DNA from 3 places in the Paenibacillus sp. Y568 genome. Region 2 is predicted to be linked to each of the others. Evidence: riboswitches for the same ligand, from Rfam matches in the RefSeq annotation. Region 2 holds a riboswitch; each other region holds the start of a gene.

What was found. Region 2 has a riboswitch for cobalamin ahead of AC1D7X_RS05935 (anaerobic ribonucleoside triphosphate reductase). Riboswitches for the same ligand answer to the same signal wherever they lie in the genome.
Region 1: another riboswitch for cobalamin. It lies ahead of AC1D7X_RS11805 (S-layer homology domain-containing protein); the one in region 2 lies ahead of AC1D7X_RS05935 (anaerobic ribonucleoside triphosphate reductase).
Region 3: another riboswitch for cobalamin. It lies ahead of AC1D7X_RS07125 (ABC transporter substrate-binding protein); the one in region 2 lies ahead of AC1D7X_RS05935 (anaerobic ribonucleoside triphosphate reductase).

What each region holds. Positions count from the first base shown of each region.
Region 1 is NZ_JCAIUM010000007.1:107,547-111,968, forward strand. Features, by position in the region: gene AC1D7X_RS11795 (alpha/beta hydrolase) at 1-587, shown strand, start outside; gene AC1D7X_RS11800 (alpha/beta hydrolase) at 577-1,395, shown strand; cobalamin riboswitch at 1,513-1,711, shown strand; gene AC1D7X_RS11805 (S-layer homology domain-containing protein) at 1,869-4,422, shown strand, end outside.
Region 2 is NZ_JCAIUM010000003.1:175,062-179,483, reverse strand. Features, by position in the region: gene AC1D7X_RS05950 (hypothetical protein) at 108-1,025, opposite strand; tRNA gene AC1D7X_RS05945 (tRNA-Thr) at 1,272-1,343, opposite strand; gene AC1D7X_RS05940 (MTH1187 family thiamine-binding protein) at 1,418-1,720, opposite strand; cobalamin riboswitch at 1,946-2,205, shown strand; gene AC1D7X_RS05935 (anaerobic ribonucleoside triphosphate reductase) at 2,386-4,359, shown strand; gene nrdG (anaerobic ribonucleoside-triphosphate reductase activating protein) at 4,356-4,422, shown strand, end outside.
Region 3 is NZ_JCAIUM010000004.1:47,929-52,350, forward strand. Features, by position in the region: gene cbiB (adenosylcobinamide-phosphate synthase CbiB) at 1-721, shown strand, start outside; gene AC1D7X_RS07120 (histidine phosphatase family protein) at 712-1,311, shown strand; cobalamin riboswitch at 1,405-1,619, shown strand; gene AC1D7X_RS07125 (ABC transporter substrate-binding protein) at 1,870-2,886, shown strand; gene AC1D7X_RS07130 (FecCD family ABC transporter permease) at 2,883-3,929, shown strand; gene AC1D7X_RS07135 (ABC transporter ATP-binding protein) at 3,926-4,422, shown strand, end outside.

The sequences.
Region 1 (4,422 bases), on a different contig from region 2:
TACCCGAAATAATCTTTGTAGGGATAAAGCCGCATAATCGCAGTATGGATTATACACCATGGGAAGCGCCATCACTTGTACCGGGCTTGCAAGATTTCGGTGGGGGAGCACAGGAATATTTAAAGGTTCTTGTCCATGAAATTATACCGTATATAGATGCTAATTATCGAACGATGTCAGGACCTGAGCATACAGGGATTGCAGGTTGTTCCTTGGGCGGTCTTGTCTCCATGTATGCTTACTACCAATACCCTCAAGTGTTTGGAAAAATTGCACTCATCTCGGCTTCCTTCTGGTATGAAAATGTTCTGTCATTTATGGATAAGGAGACCATTTCAGCGACAAATCATCGCATATATATGTATGTCGGGGAGCTGGAAGGGATCTACAAGACGAATATACAACGCGGCATGGTCATGCATACGAAGGAAGCACATGCCCTATTGCTCGATAAGGGTTTTCCACCAGATCAACTGACATTTGAAACCGATCCGAGAGGTACTCATGACGATTTCTTCTTCACACCTTATTTTATTAGAGGAATGATGAGGTTATTTAGTGAAGGAGAGATCATAGATGAACGATAATCCTATACGCTCAACCTTCACGATCCCAGGAGCAGAGCAATGGAATCTGACCAGTGATGCAGGTGAACATTACCGAGTGATGATCTGGGTACCACCAACGATAGCTCCGGAGAATGGATTTCCCGTTATTTATATGTTAGATGGTAATGCAGCCTTTGGTACGATGACCGAGACAGTTCGCCTGCTCAGTATGGGACCTTATCGGATAGAGCCATCTATAGTGGTTGGCATCGGTTATGATACGGATCAACCACTCGATACACCACGAAGATTTAATGATTATACCATCTATGCGAGTGATGATGAATTACCTCCGCGTAAGGACGATTCACCTTGGCCAGTAACGGGAGGTGCAGAACGTTTCTTATTGTTCATAGAACAAGAACTTAAACCTTTCATTGAACAAATATATGCAATTAATCGAGATCAACAAACGTTGTTTGGACATTCGCTCGGTGGATTTTTTGTCTTGTATACATTGTTTATGAAGGGCGAAGCTTTTCAAAATTATGTTGCGGGTAGTCCGTCGATCTGGTGGAAGAATGGATATATCGTCCCTTATGTGGATAATCTGAGCGAGAGTGCACAGCTTACTCCTTTGAAATCGTCACTCTATATCGGTGTAGGGAGCCAAGAGAAACCTCATATGATTCAGGATGCAAGGCTCATGTATGAACGCTTGAGTCAGGCAGACATTCCTGGCTTCCACGTTGAGCATCGCTGCTTCGAAGATGAAGGGCACCTTTCAATTATGGCTCCTCTGATTGGTAGGGCGATACGTTTTGCAGAAAATAGGAATCATCGATAATATATAGCATCTAAGAAGAGAGCTGATTCCTGTACTTACCAGAAGTCAGCTCTGTTTTAATTTAAGAATGAAAATATTAACATGACAAAAGAGCCTATATTAGATATGATGTTCAAGAATTGAATATTAGAAACAGGTGCCAATTATGCAGTTCGTCGAACTGAACATGAATTGGTTAAAAGGGAAGTGGGTGTAAATCCCACGCGGTCCCGCCGCTGTAATAGAGGAGTCCTTACAAGAAACCACTGGGAAACTGGGAAGGGTGTAAGGGTGTTGATACTTAAGCCAGAATACCTGCCTGTTTTTGTTACACCATTAACTCTACGATGGATAGAAGGTGTTTATTAGTGCATGCTAATTTTAGCTGTTTACTATATATAAACCTCTTAACTTTTCTAGTTGAGAGGTTTTTTTGTTGTGTTAGTTCTACAGAAGGTTGCTAATTTGAGTGAAATGAAAGGGAGATGATACAAATGAGAAATAATAAATTCATAGCTTGGTTACTAATCGTATGTATATTTATATCTACGGTTGCAACCAGTATGACCGTGTCTTATGCGGATACGGGGGGTGCAGAATCTAGTAATTCATTAACAAATGGAGATTATTTCAGCGATCAAACAGCTGTAACAAGTGATGTATACACAGATTTCATACCCAAGATGAATAGGTTAAGTGTACAAAGCACTTTAAACGCTACTCTATCAGCAAAAGAACAGTTAGATAACAATCTAGCTTATATTCTTAAAACTGTAACTAACCCTACCCTTGGAACAGGCGGCGGAGAATGGTCTATCCTTTCTTTAGCAAGAGCTAATTATACCGTTCCTGATGACTATTACGAGAACTACTACAACAATGTTGTTAAAGTATTGCAGAATGCGAATGGCGTACTACATAAAGTGAAATATACAGAGCATTCAAGGGTAATATTGGGATTAACCTCTATTGGTAAAGGTGTTATCGATGTGGGTGGTTACAATCAACTTGAAAAGCTAGCTGATTACAGCACAGTTATTAAACAAGGTATTAATGGACCCATTTTTGCTCTTATAGCACTAGACAGTAATCATTATGATATACCGATCGTTGCAGGTGTAAAAACACAGACTACGCGAGATATGCTGATCGATTATATTTTGGCAAAAGAGATTAGTGGTGGAGGATGGGCATTAAGCGGTAAAGTTCCAGATCCTGATGTCACCGGAATGGCAATACAAGGACTTACGCCATATTATGAGACGCGTCAAGATGTAAAAGAGGCAGTGGATCGAGCGATTGTATGGTTATCCCAAGCGCAAAAAGATGAGGGTGGCTATGCAAGTTGGGGAAGTATTAATAGCGAAAGTATTGCACAGGTTGTTGTAGCTTTAACGGGTCTAGGTATCGATCCACATACGGATTCAAGGTTTATTAAAAATGGCTATTCTACTATAGATGCCTTGCTATCATTTGCTGTTCCTGAAGGCGGGTTTATGCACGTTAAACCGGGAGCATCAGGTAATGGTGGGGCTGTAGCGGGTAAAGTAGACGGTATGGCTACGGACCAAGGTACTTTTGCTCTAGTGGCCTATGATCGATTTGTGAATGGTCAACAAGGTCTCTATGATATGACAGATGTACAAGGGAAACAACCGGAATTGCCACCGGCAACACCAGAGGTGCCACCGGCAACACCAGAAGTGCCACCAGTGACACCAGAAGTGCCGCCAGTGACACCAGAAGTGCCGCCTGTAACACCAGAGGTACCGCCAGTAACACCAACTCCTGAACTGAAATCTTATGTAACTCTATCTGTAGATAAGCTTACGATAAACAAGGGCGATGTTGTTGCAGCTATAAGAGTTGAATTACAACCGGGTGACACGGCTTGGACCGTATTAAAAAGAGTGCTTGATAAACGTAATATAGGTTACAATTTTTCTTGGACTGAAAAATATGGAAGTATCTATATGGAATCCATTGCGGGTGATGGAGAATTTGACCATGGTAGCGGCAGTGGCTGGATGTATAATGTCAACGGCTGGTATCCCAACTATGGAGCGAGTCAATATATTTTGAATGATGGGGATTATGTACAGTGGCGTTATACGACTGATCTAGGTACAGATTTAGGTGAAGACCTTAGCCAATGGGATCAGACTTCCGAAGGTCAACTATCGGTAGGTCAAGGAATCGTTATTCAATCTGATGACAAAACACCAGTTATCAATGTGCCTAAGGATATCTCCATGGACTATACGCTGAACATATTAAAGGAACTTAAAAATACCACGAATATCACGATTAACATTCCAAATGTTCAATCGAAAGTGTTGCTTAATGTAGCAGATGTCAAAGACGATATTCCAATGATTACGGTAGTAAAAGGGGATACATCGGTTGTTATCGAGAAAGGAACTCAACTGAAAACGGGAGATCCTAAGATTGAACTTATGACATCAGCTGACACGAACACTACAACCATACCAAATCTTATTAAAGGAACACTGAAAGAAAATGAAAAGTTAGAAAAATTGAATCAAGTCTTCGTGATGGGAAATGGTTCTAATCAAGCGCTATTTGATAAACCTGTTACCTTTATCTTCAAAGGTGGCAAAGAGCAACTTCCAGGGTTCATAGAAGGCAATACATTTACACCAATTACGATGTATAACACGGAAGAGAACGGGATCCAAGCGACAAAAGGGAATGTGAAGCAAACTTATTCCTTTATTAAGGGCAACGATCTCTATTTAAAAACAAATGTGATGACAACCTTTGTGTCGTATACCGTTAGCAAATTTAATGTGGTGAATCCTGTTGATGTGGTAAACCCAATAGATTTGAAAAAAATATATACAGATGCCAATGTCATCTCCTTATGGGCGTATGAAGCTATTGGTGTGGCAACGCAGAACGGGTTTATTCAAGGGAATAATGGGAAGTTTAATCCGAAATCTAACATTACAAGAGCAGAGTTTACCAAAATAATAGCGACAGTTCTCGGACTTGATCTAACAGTAGACAAAAGTATTAGCTTCAAGG
Region 2 (4,422 bases):
TAATTACTTATTCTCAAAAACGAACAAAGCCATCCAAATGGATGACTTTGTCAATATATTTATATGTCTTTATTGATATATCCTTTAATGAATATCGATTTAAACGCCTAATTCACCGTAATTGAACCGACAGAGGACGTTAGTGACAACAGTGGACCGCCGCCATTGATGTCGCTTTTCCCTTTAGAAACTCCTGTGATGCTACCCACCTCAGTCTTCGTCTCCAGACTACATTGAAGGGATTCAGCCAGGTTCGCAACAATGGCACCTACTTCTGTCTTCACTTTGAGACTACTATCTTCTTTCATTTGATCAATACCCAGTTGAAGACTACCCGTTTCGGATACTATACTAGATTTCCCTTCAATGTGAGCTCCTTCGATACTTACTGAACCCACGTTATTATGAACATCATATACACCTCTCAGGTTACTTAAATTAATCTCACCAACTTCACTGAAGATGTCATAATTTTTAACCCGATCTGGTATCTCTATCACATAATCAATACTGAAGTTTGAGAATCCATACTCTTTCTTTGCCCACTTCCACATATTAAGCTTCTCATTCCCCTTAGGATGTGTAACGACCTCTAACTGATCTCCATTTACAACGACAGCAATTTCCGCGTGATCCATGATCTCTTGATATTTATCATCACGGGATGATTTGTCTAGAGACCAAATTGTAGCAGTCACGTTAATCTTATCACCAGAAGTTCCTTTCACCACAATGTTACCTACCTCATGGTCCACCTGAAGTGCCGATACTGAATTATCCACCTCTTGTGTGTATGAAATCTCTTGGTGAATGCCATTCCTCTTCAACTCATCACTCAAATCTAAGGCTGTATCTTGTACTTTATCCCTAATCCCTTCTACTGCTTCACCAATTCCGCTCTGAATCGTTTCGGTATTATTCGTACAGCCAGACAACAAACCTACGAATACGAATGCTGCAATCAGCATTGGCTTATAATGGATCCCCATATTAAATAATCGCTCCTTCATTTGATAGTCCTGCATTTCAGTCTCACGATGTTACGTTGTCATTATTATACAATATTAGGTAATTAATAACACCGGTCTGTGGACTAGTAAATTACTGGACTAGAGGCGGGGAAAGAGTGTTTAATATTAGTCAGAAAAGGGTTGTTCATTTATCCAATTGCTGTAGTCTCCAAACTCCTTATAGGGACATTATAAAAAGACATAAATAAAACGCGATCTCCGCACAACCGGAAAACCGCGCCCCGTAAGCCTTCTCAAAAATGCTGGTGAAGGGAATTGAACCCCCGGCCTACGCGTTACGAGTGCGTTGCTCTACCCCTGAGCTACACCAGCCTAAGAACCTAACTTGCCTTTACACAATGATTATTGTACTGCTAATTCACATTATATGCTCTGGTAGATAGATCCTACTTTAACTTATCCTGAACAGACTGTAATTTCTGTGCACTAGAAGAAAATTTATCACGACGATCATCCAATTTCACCGAAGTTGAGACCCGCTCTGCTCCCGCTAGGAATGGAGATTCATGTAATGTAGCTATAGCTTTCCATACTAATTCAAGAGGCCCCTCAATAATTGTACTCATGGATGTTAGTTCATACGTTATACCTTGCTGTTCCTTTAGAACCCGTTGCATATCCGCAACGTAAGCACTTAGGCTTGTCGTCTGCGTTCCAATCGGAATAATAGTAACTTCAGCTATTGCCATCTCATCATACCTCCAAAGCTATTTATAATTATTTATATGTTCTTATTCTAGCCAACTCGCAAATATTTAGCAAAATGAAGACACAAAAATTTCATATCACAAATCAAAACACTCCAAAGGTTAGTGGTAGCGGGCTTGGGAAAAGTTTCACACTTTTTTATAGATATTATTTCATAATCGACTGTTTACAAACACAATATATTGAGTTAGATTTATATAACAATACTAAATATAGTAAAAACAGGTGATCCGGTTGGTACATCACATACGGATCTTAAAAGGGAAGAATGGTGCAAATCCATCACGGTCCCGCCACTGTAACTCAAGAATTGACCTGCATATTGCAGACCAATAGACACGGCAATTGCCACTGTGAGCACAAACTTATGGGAAGGCGCTAGTGTCGCTTAAACGATTACCTCCTAAATGGACAAGGGTCGTTTACTTGAGAGAGTCAGGAGACCTGCCTGTTCGACATAATTCAACAAATCCTACGAGGACATAGGAATTGTTACTTTTCACTTCGGTTTTGTAACCAGGAGAATATAGTAGCATGTCCTGAGCAACCTCCTAGGAGTGCTTTTTTTGTCTGATGGATTGTCAGATGGAATACAACATGACGCGACAATCATGGCATTTCTTAACCGAAGGGTGGAATCAGTTCAATGGTACTTATGGAATCAAGAAATCGCACCTCTGAAGCAGAGGTAATGTTACGAGAGGTAGCAAGTCTTGGGCACGATATTTCAGAGAGTCTTAATGTAGAGATGCTACGTGAGAACGCCAACCTGAATGGAGAAAGCTTTTCAGGGAAAATAGGTAAATTCGGTAGCGAATATGCTAAATGGTACGCCAGATATTACATATTACCTGAACAACTCATGGCTGCTGTGGATCATAATGATCTATATGTGCACGACCTTGATCAATATGCGGTAGGAAGTACGAATTGTATCTTCATCCCATTCGACAAACTCCTAGCGCGAGGCTTTAGTACAGGAAGCGGCAGCGTCCGTTCCCCGAAGTCGATCTCAACCGCTATGGCCTTAGTTGCGATAATATTTCAATGTCAGCAGAATTCTCAATATGGTGGAGTTTCAGGGAGCAAATTGGATCATGATTTGGCTCCATATGTCGCCATGTCATTTGCGAAGCATTTTAATAAAGGGGTACAATACTTCAATGAGAATCATTCCATAGAAGAACAAGACATCACTATAGATAATATAACGTTATCCGTTTCTCACCCCCATTCTTACGCTTTTGCCATGCAAGAGACGAAGACAGAATGCCTCCAAGCTGCTGAGAGTTTAATTCATAATCTAAATACGATGTCTAGTCGTGCTGGTGGGCAGATTCCATTCACTAGTATCAATTATGGCACCTGCACCTCCCCTGAGGGACACATGATTATTGACAGCTTACTCAGCGCAACAATGAACGGACTCGGTAATGGAGAAACACCTGTATTCCCTATTCAAATTTTCAAATGTAAACGGGGTATTAATCAATCGCTAGAAGATCCAAACTATCATCTTTTCTTAAAGGCAATCGAATGTTCAACGAAACGTTTGTATCCTAATTTCGCTAACATTGATGCTCCTTTCAACTTGCAGTATTATGATCCGACTGATCCTAACACCGAATTTGCTACAATGGGTTGTCGCACTCGCGTTCTTGCAGATCGACATGGGCGTAATCACTTGGCAGGTAAGGGCAATCTTTCCTTTAATACGATTAATCTTGTTAAATTAGGCATTCAACACGGTATGGTCAATGGCCGCACAACACCTAATGAAGAAGGGTTCTATCAAGATTTATATCATTTCTTAAATATTGCTCTTGATGGTCTTCTACACCGCTACAAGATTCAATCTCGACAACCTGCCAAAGCCTCCGACTTCATGATGCGTGAAGGAGTCTGGGAAGGTGGAGAACAGCTTAATCCTGACGATACCGTGGAAAATTGCTTGAAACATGGTAGCTTGTCCATAGGATTCATTGGTCTGGCCGAATGTATGAAATCTATGTATGGTAAACATCATGCTGAGAGCGATGAAGTGTATGCTAAGGCGTTAGCTCTGATCTCTTCGATGCGTCGTTATTGTGATGATAAGAGTGAGGAATATGACCTTAACATCACTTTGATGGCCACTCCAGCTGAAGGATTGTCAGGTAAATTCACTAAAAAGGATCGAGAAGTATTTGGTTCCATTCCGGGTGTAACGGATCGTGAATATTATACGAATTCTTTTCATGTTCCGGTGTATTATAAGCTACCGGCTGCACGTAAAATTTCACTTGAAGCTCCTTTTCATGAATTATGCAATGCAGGTGCCATCTCTTATGTTGAATTAGATGGAAATGTACGCAGCAACCCGAGTGCTTTTCTCAAAATAGTGCAATATGCATTACAACAGAATATCAGCTACTTCAGTATTAATCATCCAATTGATCGTTGCGGATCATGCCACTATGAAGGCATCATCGGAGATACTTGTCCGCAATGTGGAACTCATGAATCAGACATCCCTATGTATCGCTTACGCCGGGTAACCGGCTACCTAACGGGTGACTATCAGACTCGTTTTAACGCAGCTAAGCAAGCCGAAGTACAAGATCGGGTCAAACACCAATGAATATTTGTGGCTACTATCCTGAGTCCATTAATGAAGGTGATGGCCTACGCACCGTCATCTTTC
Region 3 (4,422 bases), on a different contig from region 2:
GTTGTCAGCAGGAGTAGAAGTTATATTGATTGCTACAACCATAGCTACGAAAGGACTTAAAGCTGCGGGTATGGAGGTGTATGGTCATCTTAGTCGAGGTGATCGACCTGCCGCAAGACAAGCATTAGGAATGATTGTTGGAAGAGATACGGCACATTTAGAAGAGCCTGAGATTGTTCGTGGAACGGTTGAGACCGTAGCAGAGAATATCGTAGATGCTATTGTGTCACCGTTGTTCTATGCCCTGATAGGTGGAGCACCACTTGCCATGGCTTATCGTGCGGTCAATACCTTGGACTCCATGGTTGGATATAAGAATGAGAAATATATCAACCTAGGTTGGGCTTCGGCACGATTGGATGATATTGCGAACTTTATCCCAGCTCGAATAACAGCTGTATTATTGGTCGTTAGTAGTTGGATGATGTCTCTAGATTACAAAAAATCTTATCGTACCATCAAACATGATGCCCGGCTCCATCCCAGTCCCAACAGTGGGTTTCCGGAGTCAGCTGTAGCTGGAGCTTTAGGAATCCGGCTCGGAGGTGAGAACGTGTACCATGGAGTATTATCTTTTCGTGCATACATGGGTGAGTATTCTCGTCCAATGGCTAAGGAGGATATTCAGTCAACCGTACGGTTAATGATACTCGCTTCATTACTATTCCTCATGCTGTGCACACTTACGATATGGGGTGTAGGTGGAACGCTATGGAGTTAGAACTAATATGTATCCGTCATGGCAGAACGCAATGGAATCAGGATAGACGATATTTGGGGCATACCGATATAGGTATTCTCCAAGAGTCATTAATAGAGCTTTTGCCAGTGAAAGAAGCCCTTAAAGGAAGAAAGTTTCAAAGGGTATTCTGTAGTGATCTAAAGCGATGTAGGGAAACGTTACAATGGATCTATCCTACTTCCATAGATAGCGTAGCATTTGATGAAAGGTTACGAGAAATGGATTTTGGGGAGTGGGAAGGGCATACCTACGATCAGTTAAAAGATATGAATAATTATCGAGGATGGTTAGACAATCCACAACTCGTAACTCCTCCAGGAGGAGAATCATGGGGGCACTTTCAGAAGCGCCTTGTGGATTTTATGGACAATCTGGCATGTGTCATAAAGGAAGAAAATGATGATAAGGGTATGTCTTCTATATTAATCGTTACGCATGGAGGGGTTATCAGACAACTCGCAAGTATGACCATTCCAGGTTCAACGTTCTGGGATTTCTCTGCTGACCCGGGAAGCTTATTATCATTAAAATTGATCTTGCATGAGGGGCAATGGGTAGGGCACTTATGATGAATCCCATAGCGTATTGTTAACATTAGATTGTAAGGTGACTCTATTTAACCTATAATTTTGAGTAGAGAGGCAAGACTTGTCCTTAAATGAATATAATAAACTTGTGAGGTCTAGGGTAGAAGTGCACCATACGTGCGTGCTTCAACGTCTAGTTAAAAGGGAAGTCGGTGAAATTCCGACGCGGTCCCGCCACTGTGAAACAGGGATGTTCTTAATGTACCACTGTTCTGCGACAAGCAGGATGGGAAGGTGAGGACATTAGCGAACCTGTGAGCCAGGAGACCTGCCTTATGAGTATATTACGACGGTCCTTCGAGGAAGGGATTACGTTTGGCTTATGGAAGTACACCGATTCATTTCGGTACATAGCCCGCGGAACTCATGGTGACTGTTACCATACACCCCGTATAAACGTAACCCCTGATGCTTTCTTAACACAAGAAAATCAGGTTTTTTTTGTTGCGAATGCAAAGACTTCGTAAAGACAATTCATTGAGATCACATGGAGAGCGTCTCGTAAATTATGGAATACGAAGATAGGGGAGAAAGATTACAATGAAACAGAATTGGAAGAATTGGAAGAATTGGAGTTCGGGTGCCCTAGCGATTATTCTAGCGTTATCACTCGCAGCTTGTGGAAATAATAATGAAGCGAAGCAAGTAACGGAATCAGCACCAATAGTCAATGAACAGGGTACTCCACCTGTAGAACAGGCAAGTGAGTTGAGAACGGTCTATCCACTTACCGTAAAAGATGTGACAGGCGAAAGTTTTACATTTAGTGAGGCTCCGGATCAATTAATATCGATATCTACAGCAGAGACAGAAATATTATTTGCTCTAGGATTAGATGAACAGATTGTCGGTGTTTCTGATTATGACGATTATCCAGAAGCTGCGAAATCCAAACCTAAGATGGGTGATTTATATAATCTGAATGAGGAAGCGATTATTGCGGTACAACCTGATCTTGTTCTTACAGGTACTTCTTTGAATGTTGAAGCTAACGAGAAATTTCGTGATTTAGGAATTCCAGCATTTAAGACAGATGCGAAGTCCGTGGATGAGGTCATTGCCAATATTGAATTATTGGGTAAGATTACCGATCGTCAAGCAGAGGCAAAGCGTGTTGTAGATACAATGAAACAAGAGCGCGATGAAGTGACGGAAGTAGTTAAATCACTTACACCTGAACAGAAAAAGACAGTATATTTGGAGTTTTCGCTTGGTTGGACGGTAGGAAATGGCGAATTTTTGGATGAGTTAATCACCCTAGCTGGGGGTGTTAACGTCGCTGCAGATACAGTGGGATGGAATGCAATTAGCGAAGAGAAAATTATTAATGATAATCCTGATGTGATTCTATATTCGAAGAATGTCATTGATGAGAATACAAAAGAAACCTTAGACCAGGTCATTAAAGCTCGTAGTGGATGGGATCAAATTACGGCTATTAAGAATGATGATATATATGCATTAGATGATGGTCTAATTAGTCGTACGGGTCCACGTGTGACACAAGGACTTAAGATCATTGCCAATGCTATTTATCCTGAACTTATGAAGCCATGAGAACAAAGTTAGCTTGGTATGGCGGACTCGGGGTAGTCTTGCTTATCGTGAGTTTTCTACTCTGTCTTGGCATAGGGGCAGTGGAGATCCCAGTAAAAGATATTATAACCATTCTATTGCACAGGGCACCATGGATTGGTGATGCGATTACTCCGAATTGGAGCCCTGCCTTTGAACAAATATTGATCAAAGTCCGGTTACCACGAATTGTCCTTGGTATGTTGGTCGGAGCGGCTCTTGCTATTGCTGGTTCTGGATTTCAGGGTGTACTTCGTAATCCACTAGCTGATCCTTACACCCTTGGCGTATCTTCAGGTGCATCTGTCGGTGCTGCAGTTCTCATATTCTTTGGCATACAGTATTCACTTGTAGGTGCTTGGACACTGCCATTGGTTGCTTTTGTTACGGGCTTATTGACGCTATGGGGCGTGTTATCACTGGCACGAGACGGGGGGAAGATTCCTACTAACAGTCTGATCTTGTCTGGCGTAGTGATGCAATCCTTTCTAGGTGCTATAGTATCCTTCCTAACAGCGATGTCGAAGGAGACGATTAATGAAATCTTGTTCTGGACGATGGGAGGACTCAGCTTCCGAGGCTGGTCATATACCTTAATGCTATTACCATACGTTTTGATTGGGCTTCTCATCATTTGGAGTAGTGCACGATCCTTAAATTTATTAGCACTGGGAGAACGTCAGGCGGCACATATGGGTCTTCGTGTGGAGAGAATTAAGCTAATTACGTTAGTTGTATCGACATTATTAACAGCAGCTGCCGTATCTGTATCGGGTGTCATTGGATTTGTAGGTCTTGTGATTCCGCATATGATTAGACTCATTACCGGTCCTGATTATCGACTCATCGTTCCATTATCAGCAATAGGAGGTGCGATCTTTACCATGTGGTGTGACACCGCTGCCCGCTCCATTCTTGCACCAACAGAGATTCCACTAGGCGTAGTCACGGCATTTCTTGGGGCACCTTTCTTTGCATATTTGTTATATCGTAATAAGAAGCAAGGGAATGGTGGTAAGGTATGATTGAGTTGCGGAATGTATCTAAATGTTACGGAGAGCTTATGGCACTCATCGATGTGAACTGCTCCATACAAGAAGGAGAGTGGTGGGGAATCATTGGTCCAAATGGGAGTGGTAAATCAACGCTACTCCAATTAATCTCTGGAGTCGACAAGATATCCACGGGTGAACTTATGATTCGAGGCCATCATGTCTCGGAGTATAGTCGGCGAGAGTTATCTCAGATGTTGGCTGTCCTTCAGCAGGATGGCCTTCCTGCCATTAACTATCCCGTTAGAGATATTATTGAAATGGGTAGATTCCCATTTCAAGACTGGCTCGGACGAGATCGGGGAAAGAGTGCTGAGACTATTATTGATGACGTCATGGATATGTTACAGCTACAGGAGCTAAGTGATCGACCATTAGATGAACTTAGTGGTGGACAAAGGCAACGTGTGGCATTAGGTAAAGTAATGGCCCAAGAACCCCGAATTCTATTGTTGGATGAGCCCAC